Regions from separate parts of the Actinoplanes sp. NPDC049668 genome, predicted to be linked through region 2. Evidence: riboswitches for the same ligand, from Rfam matches in the RefSeq annotation. Region 2 holds a riboswitch; the other holds the start of a gene.
The links. A riboswitch is a leader RNA that binds a small molecule or an ion and turns the genes downstream of it on or off. The one in region 2 is predicted to bind cobalamin.
Positions count from the first base shown of each region.

Region 1: another riboswitch for cobalamin. It lies ahead of ACIBSW_RS01025 (ribonucleoside-diphosphate reductase subunit alpha); the one in region 2 lies ahead of ACIBSW_RS18280 (CbtB domain-containing protein).

Region 1 is NZ_JBITLR010000001.1:210,964-215,371, reverse strand. It holds gene ACIBSW_RS01030 (ribonucleotide-diphosphate reductase subunit beta) at 1-212, opposite strand, end outside; gene ACIBSW_RS01025 (ribonucleoside-diphosphate reductase subunit alpha) at 213-2,624, opposite strand; cobalamin riboswitch at 2,753-2,963, opposite strand; gene ACIBSW_RS01020 (UdgX family uracil-DNA binding protein) at 3,077-3,739, shown strand.
Region 2 is NZ_JBITLR010000004.1:202,327-206,734, forward strand. It holds gene ACIBSW_RS18270 (precorrin-8X methylmutase) at 1-469, opposite strand, end outside; gene ACIBSW_RS18275 (hypothetical protein) at 466-1,233, opposite strand; cobalamin riboswitch at 1,364-1,562, opposite strand; cobalamin riboswitch at 1,595-1,727, shown strand; gene ACIBSW_RS18280 (CbtB domain-containing protein) at 1,762-1,965, shown strand; gene ACIBSW_RS18285 (CbtA family protein) at 1,956-2,729, shown strand; gene ACIBSW_RS18290 (SDR family NAD(P)-dependent oxidoreductase) at 2,799-4,408, shown strand, end outside.

The DNA.
Region 1 (4,408 bases), on a different contig from region 2:
GCGACGATGGTGTCGCCCGTGGCGAAGAAGGCGACCAGCCTGCTGACCAGGTGCTGCTCGGCGGCCGAGAGCTCGGCCAGGTCGGCGAGGTCGGAGTGCAGGTCGACCTCCTCGACGGTCCAGGTGTTCTTGATCGCGTCCTTGAATCGGTCGAAGAAGTGCGGATACTTCATCGGCCGCAGGGTCAGGTCCATTCCGGGATCAAGCAGCATCTACTGACACGCCTCACACGACTCGGGGTTCTCGAGGGAACAGGCCAGGGCGTCCTCGTCCGCGACCGGCGCGGCGAGCACCACCGCCGGGAGCGCCGGCGGGCTGGCCGGCGCGGCGGAGACCGTGGCCTGCTGGATGCGCGTCGCGGGCCGCGAGCGCAGGTAGTACGTGGTCTTCAGCCCGGCCTTCCAGGCGTAGAGGTACATCGACGAGACCTTGCCGATGGTGGGGGCGCTCATGAACAGGTTCAGCGACTGCGACTGGTCGATATAGGGAGACCGGGCCGCGGCAAGGTCGATGAGGGCCTTCTGCGGCAGCTCCCACGCGGTCCGGAAGAGCTCCCGGACCTCCGCCGGCAACGCCTCGATGCCCTGCACCGAACCCTCGGCGCGCTTGATCTGCTCGCGCACCGCCGACGTCCAGAGGCCGCGTGCCTTCAGCTCGCGTACCAGATAGGTGTTGATCTGAAGGAACTCGCCGCTCAGGGTCTCGCGCTTGAAAAGGTTGCTGACCTGCGGCTCGATGCACTCGTAACAGCCGGCGATGGAGGCGATCGTCGCCGTCGGCGCGATCGCGATCAGCAGCGAATTGCGCAGGCCGGTGTCCGCGATCCGCGCGCGCACCGCCGCCCAGCGAGCGGACTGCGTCGGGGCCACCCCCCACAGATCCGGCTGCAGGTCACCCCGGGCGGCCCTGGTCTCCGGGTACGCGGGATGCGGGCCGGAGCGCTCGGCGAGCGACGCCGAGGTCTCCAGCGCGGTCAGATAGATCTCCTCCGAGACCCGGGTCGAGAGCTCCCGGGCGGCGGCGGAGTCGAACGGCAGCCCCAGCGCGAAGAACGCGTCCTGCAAACCCATCAGCCCGAGCCCGACCGGGCGCCACCGCGGGTTGCTCGCCGCCGCCTGCTCGCTCGGGTAGTAGTTGATGTCGATGACCCGGTCCAGGAACACGACGGCGGTCCGCACGGTCTCGCGCAGCTTCGCCCAGTCGACGTCGTCGCCGGTCAGGTGTGCACCGAGGTTGATCGAGCCGAGGTTGCAGACCGCGGTCTCGTCGTCGGCGCTGACCTCGAGGATCTCGGTGCACAGGTTCGACAGGTGGATGGTGTTGCCGGGGCGGCCGGTCTGGTTGCTCAGCCGGTTCGAGGGGTCCTTGAAGGTCATCCAACCGTTGCCGGTCTGTGCCAGCGTGCGCATCATCCGGCCGTACAGGTCGCGCGCCCGGACGGTCTTGACCGCCTTGCCCTCCGCGATCCGGTACGCGGCCTCGAACTCCCCGCCGTAGAGGTCCGGCAGCCCGGGGGCGTCGGACGGGTCGATCAGCGACCAGTCCTCGTCGGCCTCGACCCGGCGCATGAACTCGTCCGGGATCCAGTTGGCCAGGTTCAGGTTGTGTGTGCGCCGGGCGTCCTCGCCCGTGTTGTCCCGCAGCTCGAGGAATTCCTCGATGTCCGGGTGCCACGGCTCGAGGTAGACGCAGGCCGCGCCCTTGCGCCGGCCGCCCTGGTTGACCGCCGCGACGCTGGCGTCGAGCGTGCGCAGGAACGGCACGATGCCGTTGGACCGGCCGTTCGTGCCGCGGATCAGCGCGCCCCGGCCGCGCACCCGCGACCAGGAGATGCCGATGCCACCGGCGAACTTCGACAGCCGCGCCACCTGCTGATAGCGCTCGTAGATCGAGTCAAGCTCGTCCTTCGGCGAGTCCACGAGGAAGCACGACGACATCTGGGTGTGCCGGGTGCCCGAATTGAACAACGTCGGCGAGCTCGGCAGGTAGGCGAGCGACGACATGAGCCGATAGAACGCGATCGCCTCACCCGCGCTGGTCGACAGGCCGCAGGCGACCCGCAACAGCCAGTACTGCGGCGTCTCCACGACCAGGCGCGTCCGCGGATGCCGCAGCAGGTAACGGTCGGCGACTGTACGCAGGCCGAAGTACTCGAACCGCAGGTCGCCGGCCGGGTCGACGGCGTCGTCGAGCTTGCGGGCGTTCCTCGCGACGAACGCGGCCGTCTCGTCCCCGATCAGCCCCTCGGCGTGGCCGCGGGCGATGGACTGGCTGAAGCTCGCGATGCCCTGGCCGCGGACCTCCTTGTCGACGAACGCGGCGAGCAGCCGGGCCGCCAGCCGCGAATACTGCGGTTCCTCGCCGATCAGCTCCGCCGCCGTCTGGATCGACAGCCGGTCGAGCTCGGCGGTGGTCGCGTCGTCGTAGAGACCACTGATGGTCTTGGTCGCCACCCGCAACGGGTCGACCTCGTCCAGGTCGGCGACCCACCGCTCGACCGCCTTCACGATCTTGTTGACGTCGACCGACTCCGCGTCACCGTTGCGCTTGCGCACCTGCATCGCATGCCTGCGCTGCTCCGGCACGGCTGGATCGGTCGCAGTCTGCTCCTGCGTGACCGTCATGAACTCTCTCTCCTCGCGAGCCCGTTCCGAAGTGGTCTCCGGGCGCGCAGGAGGACGCCGGTGGACGCGGCTGTACGCGTACACCTGAGTGGCGTCGGCCGTCCCACGCGGCCTCGGACCGCCGCACGCGGAGCGTGCGGCGCGCTGGCAGGTCTTCGGACTCGCGGGCCTGACCTGTCTTCGGTCTCCTACTGGCCGTCGCTTCCCAGGCCGGGGCCCAGTGCTGATGACGGCGGTCGTTCCCACTCACCGCTGCGGGGCAGTTCCGGTCTTCCACCGGATTCCCTCTTGCCTCGGCCGTCCTGGAGAGACGGCCGAACCAGCTGCGGGCAACACCATATCTAGGTGCGACTCGAAACGCGCAACCCCACATGTCGTGTCGGCGTGTCGGATCATGCTCGTTCGGGTGAGGCCCCGCGCGTGGCGGGGACGGCAAGGGGTAGAACCTCTGCATGGCAATGACGCAAGCCCCGCCGGGGGCTCAGGGGTTCATTCCCGCCGATGCGCACGACCTCGACGAGCTCAAGGCCGCCGCGCCCGGCTGCCGCGGCTGCGAGCTGCACGAGAACGCCACCCAGGTGGTCTTCGGGCGCGGCGCCGCACACGCCCGGCTGGTGCTGGTCGGCGAGCAGCCCGGCGACATCGAGGACCAGAAGGGCCTGCCCTTCGTCGGCCCGGCCGGCCGGCTGCTGCGCGACGCGGTCGGCGACGCCGGCATCGACCCGTCGGTGATCTACCTGACCAACACCGTGAAGCACTTCCGCTTCGAACTGCGCGGCCGGCGCCGCATCCACCAGACGCCCGGCCCGGCGCACATCGTCGCCTGCCGTCCCTGGCTGGTCGCCGAGTTCTCACTGCTCAAGCCGGACCTGATCGTGGCGCTCGGCGCGACCGCGGCCAAGGCCCTCTTCGGACCCTCGTTCCGCGTCACGAGATCACGCGGCGAACTGCTACCGTGGCCGGCCGCGGCGCAGCGCCCACAGGACTTCCCGAAGGCCGAGTCCCGGGCACTCGCAACGATCCATCCCTCGGCAGTGCTACGGGCCGACGACCGGGACGCGGCATACCGAGGCCTGGTCGACGACCTCAAGGTTGCGGCAACGGCCCTGTCCTGATCCGCACCCCTGGCACTCTGTCTCCGGCTTGGACTTCGCCCCCGCGTGCGTGCATGTCTGTCGCTCGCCGCCCTCGCAGCGCGTCGCGGGCGATCGGTGCCGGACAGTGATGACGTGCCCACCGCCGACGTCCTATCCCGGCACGTCGCCCGTCGTGGCGTGCCGGTCTCCAGGCGTGCCAGGCGGATGGATGCGTCCTGTCGCTTGATGTGGCCGGTCGGCGGGTCTGTTGCCTGGTGTGAGTGGCTCGCGGTCCTGTCGCTTGGTGTGGGGCTGGCCCGTTGCCTGGTGTGGCCGGCCCGGCTGGCCTGTCGCTTGGTGTGGCCGGCCCGGCTGGCCTGTCGCTTGGTGTGGCCGGCCCGGCTGGCCTGTCGCTTGGTGTGGCCGGCCCGGCTGGCTCGTCGCTTGGTGTGGCCGGCCCGGCTGGCCCGTTGCCTGGTGTGGCCGGCCCAGCCGGCTCGTCGCTTGGTGTGACCGGCCCGCCGGCCCGTCGCTTGGTCTGAGCGGCCCGCCGGCCCGGTGTCCGGTGTCACCGGTCCGTCGGCCCGTTGCCCGTGTGACCGGTTCCGCCGGCCCTCCAGGTGGCCGCCCTGTTCGGTGGTCCCGGGGGGCGTCCTGCAGGGTCGGCGCTCTATCGCCGACGGTCCTCGCATAGTGATGTGCGTCTCA
Region 2 (4,408 bases):
CGAGCAGGTGGAACAGCGCGGTGGGCGCGTTGCCGATCGCGACGACGGCGCCGTCGAGGTACGGCTCCCACAGCGAGACCGCGGCCGCGGTGCGGGTGGTCCGCCACCGGCCCGCGAGGCCGGGCACGCGCTCGTCGTTGAGGAAGCACCGGACGTCGTTGTCCTTGGGCAGCCGGCTGCGCGTCACGCCGGTGACGACCATCGTGGCGTCGCAGAGGATCGGCGCCCCCGCGCACAGCGCCGCACGCGCGGCGGCCACCACCCGCGGGTGGACGACGAGGTCCGCGGCCAGGTCGACCTGGCCGCTGCCGTGGATCATCCGGACCGCGAGCTTCTCGGCGTCGGCGGGAACCGCGCGCAGGTCGGCCTCGCGCCTGATGGTGGCGAACGAGTCGACGTAGATGGCCGGCCCGCTGTCGGCGTACTCGTAACGGCGCCTGGGCCGGCGAAGGCCGTCGGTCTGGCTCATCTGCTCTCCTCGGGGACGAGTACGCCGCGCCAGGGCGTGACGATCAGCTCGGGTACGCCGGCGCTCAGCGCCGCGACGGCGGCCTGGTCGAGGCCGTCGGGGACCTCGACGTGGCGCCCACCGGCGACCTCCCCGAACGGCAGCGGCGCGCTGCCGGCCGGGATGCGGGCGTCGGCCGTCGCCGTCGGCAGCAGCGGTTCCGCCAGCTCGGCGACGTGCCAGGCGGCGCCCTGCCCGCTTCCCCTGCGGGCGACGAAGTCGGCGGCCAGGCCGACGATCCGCGCCGCGGCGTCGACGTGCCGGACCACCGGCCCCCACGAGGAGCCGACCCGCAGCTGCGCCCGCTCCGCGTCGAGCGCCACGAGCCCGAGGTCGCAGCCGCGGTCGACCAGATCGCCGCGGCCGTCGTCCAGCACGAACAGGAACCGGCCGGGCAGGTCGGCCAGGCCGGGATCCGCGCAGAGACGCCGGTCGAGCTCGGCCGCGACCGGGCGCAGGTCCGCGCGGCCACCGGCGAGCCCGGTCTGCGGCGAGACCATCACGTTGCGGGCCAGCTCGTGGGTACGCGTCGGCAGCAGCCCGGTGGCGTCGAGGGCCGCCAGCACATCGTCGGCGACCCGGCCGTCCTCGCCCGGCAGCCCGCGGACCTGCAGGTTCGCCCTCGTCGTCGGGTACACCCGGCCGTCGCCGTGCTCCGCGGCGACGGCGGCCAACGCACCCAGCGCGGTCGAGGTGACCCGCCCGCCGATCAGCCGCAGCCGCACGAGCATTCCGTCGGCGGCCTGCCACGGGCGCCGAGCGCCCGGGCACCGATCCGGTCGGCTGCGGGTGGATGACACTGCTGGGCCCATCTGGTCCGGGGCCCGTCCGCGGGAACCCTCCAACGACCCGGCGGCGATCACCGCCAGGGCCAGCAGGTCTTCGGACTCGGGATCATCCGGCACGGAACGCCTTCCCGGAGCTTCGCTCCAGTGGCTGCGGTCACCCGCGTGCTCCGCCCGTCACCCTTACCGCTGCGCGTCAGTCCCGGAATCGCACCGGGTTCCCTGACCCCCGAACTGCCGGGGGTACGACTGGCGAGCGTCAGCGTACCGCCAGGTCCACCCGCGGTTGTGCCGCGCCTCGGTGCGCCACTAGTTTGAGGGTGCCATCTGCGGCGATGCGAGGAAACCGGTGAGAGTCCGGTGCGGTCGCGCCACTGTGACCGGCCCGTCCAGGGTCGGGAGTCAGGAGACTCGCCCGCCGCAGCCCCACGATCGGGACGCGTTATCCCGTAGGAGGTTCGGTTTCCCATGTCCGACATTCAGTCGGTACGCCCCGCCAGCACACCAGCCGTCTCCGGGCGGCTGCTCGGTTTCGCGGCGGCCATCGTCGCGGTCATGTTGCTGCTGGCGTACCTGGTCGCGTTCGACCAGGGCGCCGTCTCGCAGAGCGGCATGTACCTGCACGAGCTCATGCACGACGGCCGCCACCTGCTCGGTGTGCCGTGCCACTGAGGACCTCCGCCAGGCCCGGCTTCCTCGGGCTGCTGCTACGCGGCCTGCTCGCGGGGCTGATCGCCGGGCTGCTGGCCGGCGCGTTCGCCTACACCGTCGGCGAGCCGCACATCGACGCGGCCATCGCCATCGAGGAAGCGGCCGCCGACGCCTCCGGCGACGCCGGGCACCACGACGAGGAACCGCTGGTCGGCAGGGACGGCCAGAAGGCCGGCCTGGTCCTGGCCACGACCCTGTTCGGCATCGCCATGGGCGGGCTGCTCGCCACCGCGTACACGTTGCTGCGCCGCCGGCTGCGCACCCGCGGCGACGGCCGCGCGGCCCTGCAACTGGCGGGCGCGGCGCTGCTCGGCGCGGTCCTGGTGCCGTTCCTCAAGTACCCACCGAATCCGCCGGCCGTCGGTGATCCGGCCACGATCAATCAGCGCACGTGGAGTTACCTGACAGTGCTGGTACTCGGCCTGGTAGCGGTCTGGGCCGCGGTGGTCGCCGCCCGCACCCAGCAGGTGGAGTGGCGGCGGGCGCTGGCCGCGGTGCTCGGCTTCGTGGCCGTGGTCTCGGTCGCGTACCTGCTGCTGCCCACGATCCAGGAGGTACCGGACACGTTCCCGGCGACCCTGCTGTGGGAGTTCCGGATCTCCTCACTCGGGGTGCAGGCCGTGCTGTGGACCGTCCTCGGGCTGGCATTCGCCGCGCTGCTGAGCCCTCGCTCTGGCGACGACAGCCCACTGCCCGCCGAGACGAAGGAGTCGGCGGCCGCGTAGGCCCTCGCCCGCGAGAACTGACCCACCAGTCCATACGAGGACAGCGGGCGCCGGCACCACAATGGCGCAGTGGATCACAGGTGGAAGTGGGCGCGGATCGCGGCGGGGATCACCGGGCGGGGTCCGCGGGAGCGGCGGCTGCGTGCGGCCGTGGCCGGGAAGACCGTGTTGGTCACCGGCGCGTCCGAGGGGATCGGCGCGGCGGTGGCCCGGCGGCTCGGCGCGGCCGGTGCCACCGTGCTGCTGGTGGCGCGTACCGTCGAGCGGCTGGAGCGGGTGCGCGAGGAGATCGTGGCGGCGGGCGGGCGCGCGTTCGTACACCCGGCCGATCTGTCCTCGCCGGACGCGGCCGCCGCGCTGGCCGCGGATCTGGTGGCGCGGTACCGCCGGATCGACGTCGTGGTGAGCAACGCCGGGCGGTCCATCCGGCGCTCGGTCGCCGACACCGCCGACCGGTTCCACGACGTTCAGCGCACGATGAGCGTGAACTACGCGGGGCCGGTCCAGTTGCTGCTGGTGCTGCTGCCGGCGATGCGCTCGGCCGGCGGCGGGCACGTCGTCAACGTCTCCACGGCCGGGCTGTCCATGAGTACGCCGAACTGGTCGGCGTACCTCGGCTCCAAGGCGGCGTTCGACACGTGGCTGCGCTGCGCCGCCGTCGAGCTGCGGCGCGACCGCGTGACCGTCAGCACGGTGTACCTCAACCTGGTCCGTACCCGGATGAGCGCGCCGACGCCGCACTACCGCCGGGCGCCGGCGATGTCCGCGGCCGAGGCCGGGGACATCGTGTGCCGCTCGGTGGCCAACCGCCGGTCGTGGTGGCCGTGGTGGGCCCGGATCGGCTCGGTCGTGGCGGCGGCGCTGCCCCGCACCGTCGAGCGGGCGCTGGCCGCGGGGGTGCGGATGATCGACGCCGTGGAGCCGCTGCGGGTGCTGGCGGCGACCGGCCTGCTGCGGCCCGGCCGGGTGGTGCGGCTGCTGCGCGCCGGCCGTCGGCGCGGGCGCAGCCTGGACGTGGCCCTAGCCGCCGGGCCGGCCGACGGGCTCGCCCTGGTGGACGCGGACGGGCCGGTCACCTACCCGGAGCTGGACGCGATGGCCGGCGCCTGCGCGGCGGCCGCGGCGGCCGGGCTCGGCGTGCGGGCCGGCGATCGGGTCGGGCTGGCCTGCGCCGGACACCGGGGCTTCGTCGCGGCGGCGGTCGGGCTGGCCCGGCTGGGCGTCGACGTGGTGCTGCTGCCGCCCGACCTGCCCGGCGACCGTGCCGCCGAGGTGCTGCGCCGGGAACGGGCCGTCGCACTGGTGGGCGAGCCGGGCGGGGACGGCGCCGGTCTGCCCTCGATCTCCTGGCGGGAGCTGCTCGCCGGCGCACCCGGCGTCGAACCGCCCCGGCCGTCGCGCCCCGGGAGCATGTCCGTGCTGACCTCCGGCACCACCGGGGTACCGCGCAGCGTGTCCCGCCCGCTGCCGGTACGCATGCTGCTCGGCCCGGCGACCACCCACCTGCGGCTGACGCCGGTGCGCCCCGGCGAGCCCATCGTCCTGGCGACCCCGCCGCACCACGGGTACGGCCTCACCTACCTCTCCGCCGGCCTGGTCCTGGGCGCCCCGGTGATCCTGGTGCCCGGCGGCGACCCGGCCCGGATCCTGAGCGCGGTCGCCGAGCACCGCGCCGGCCT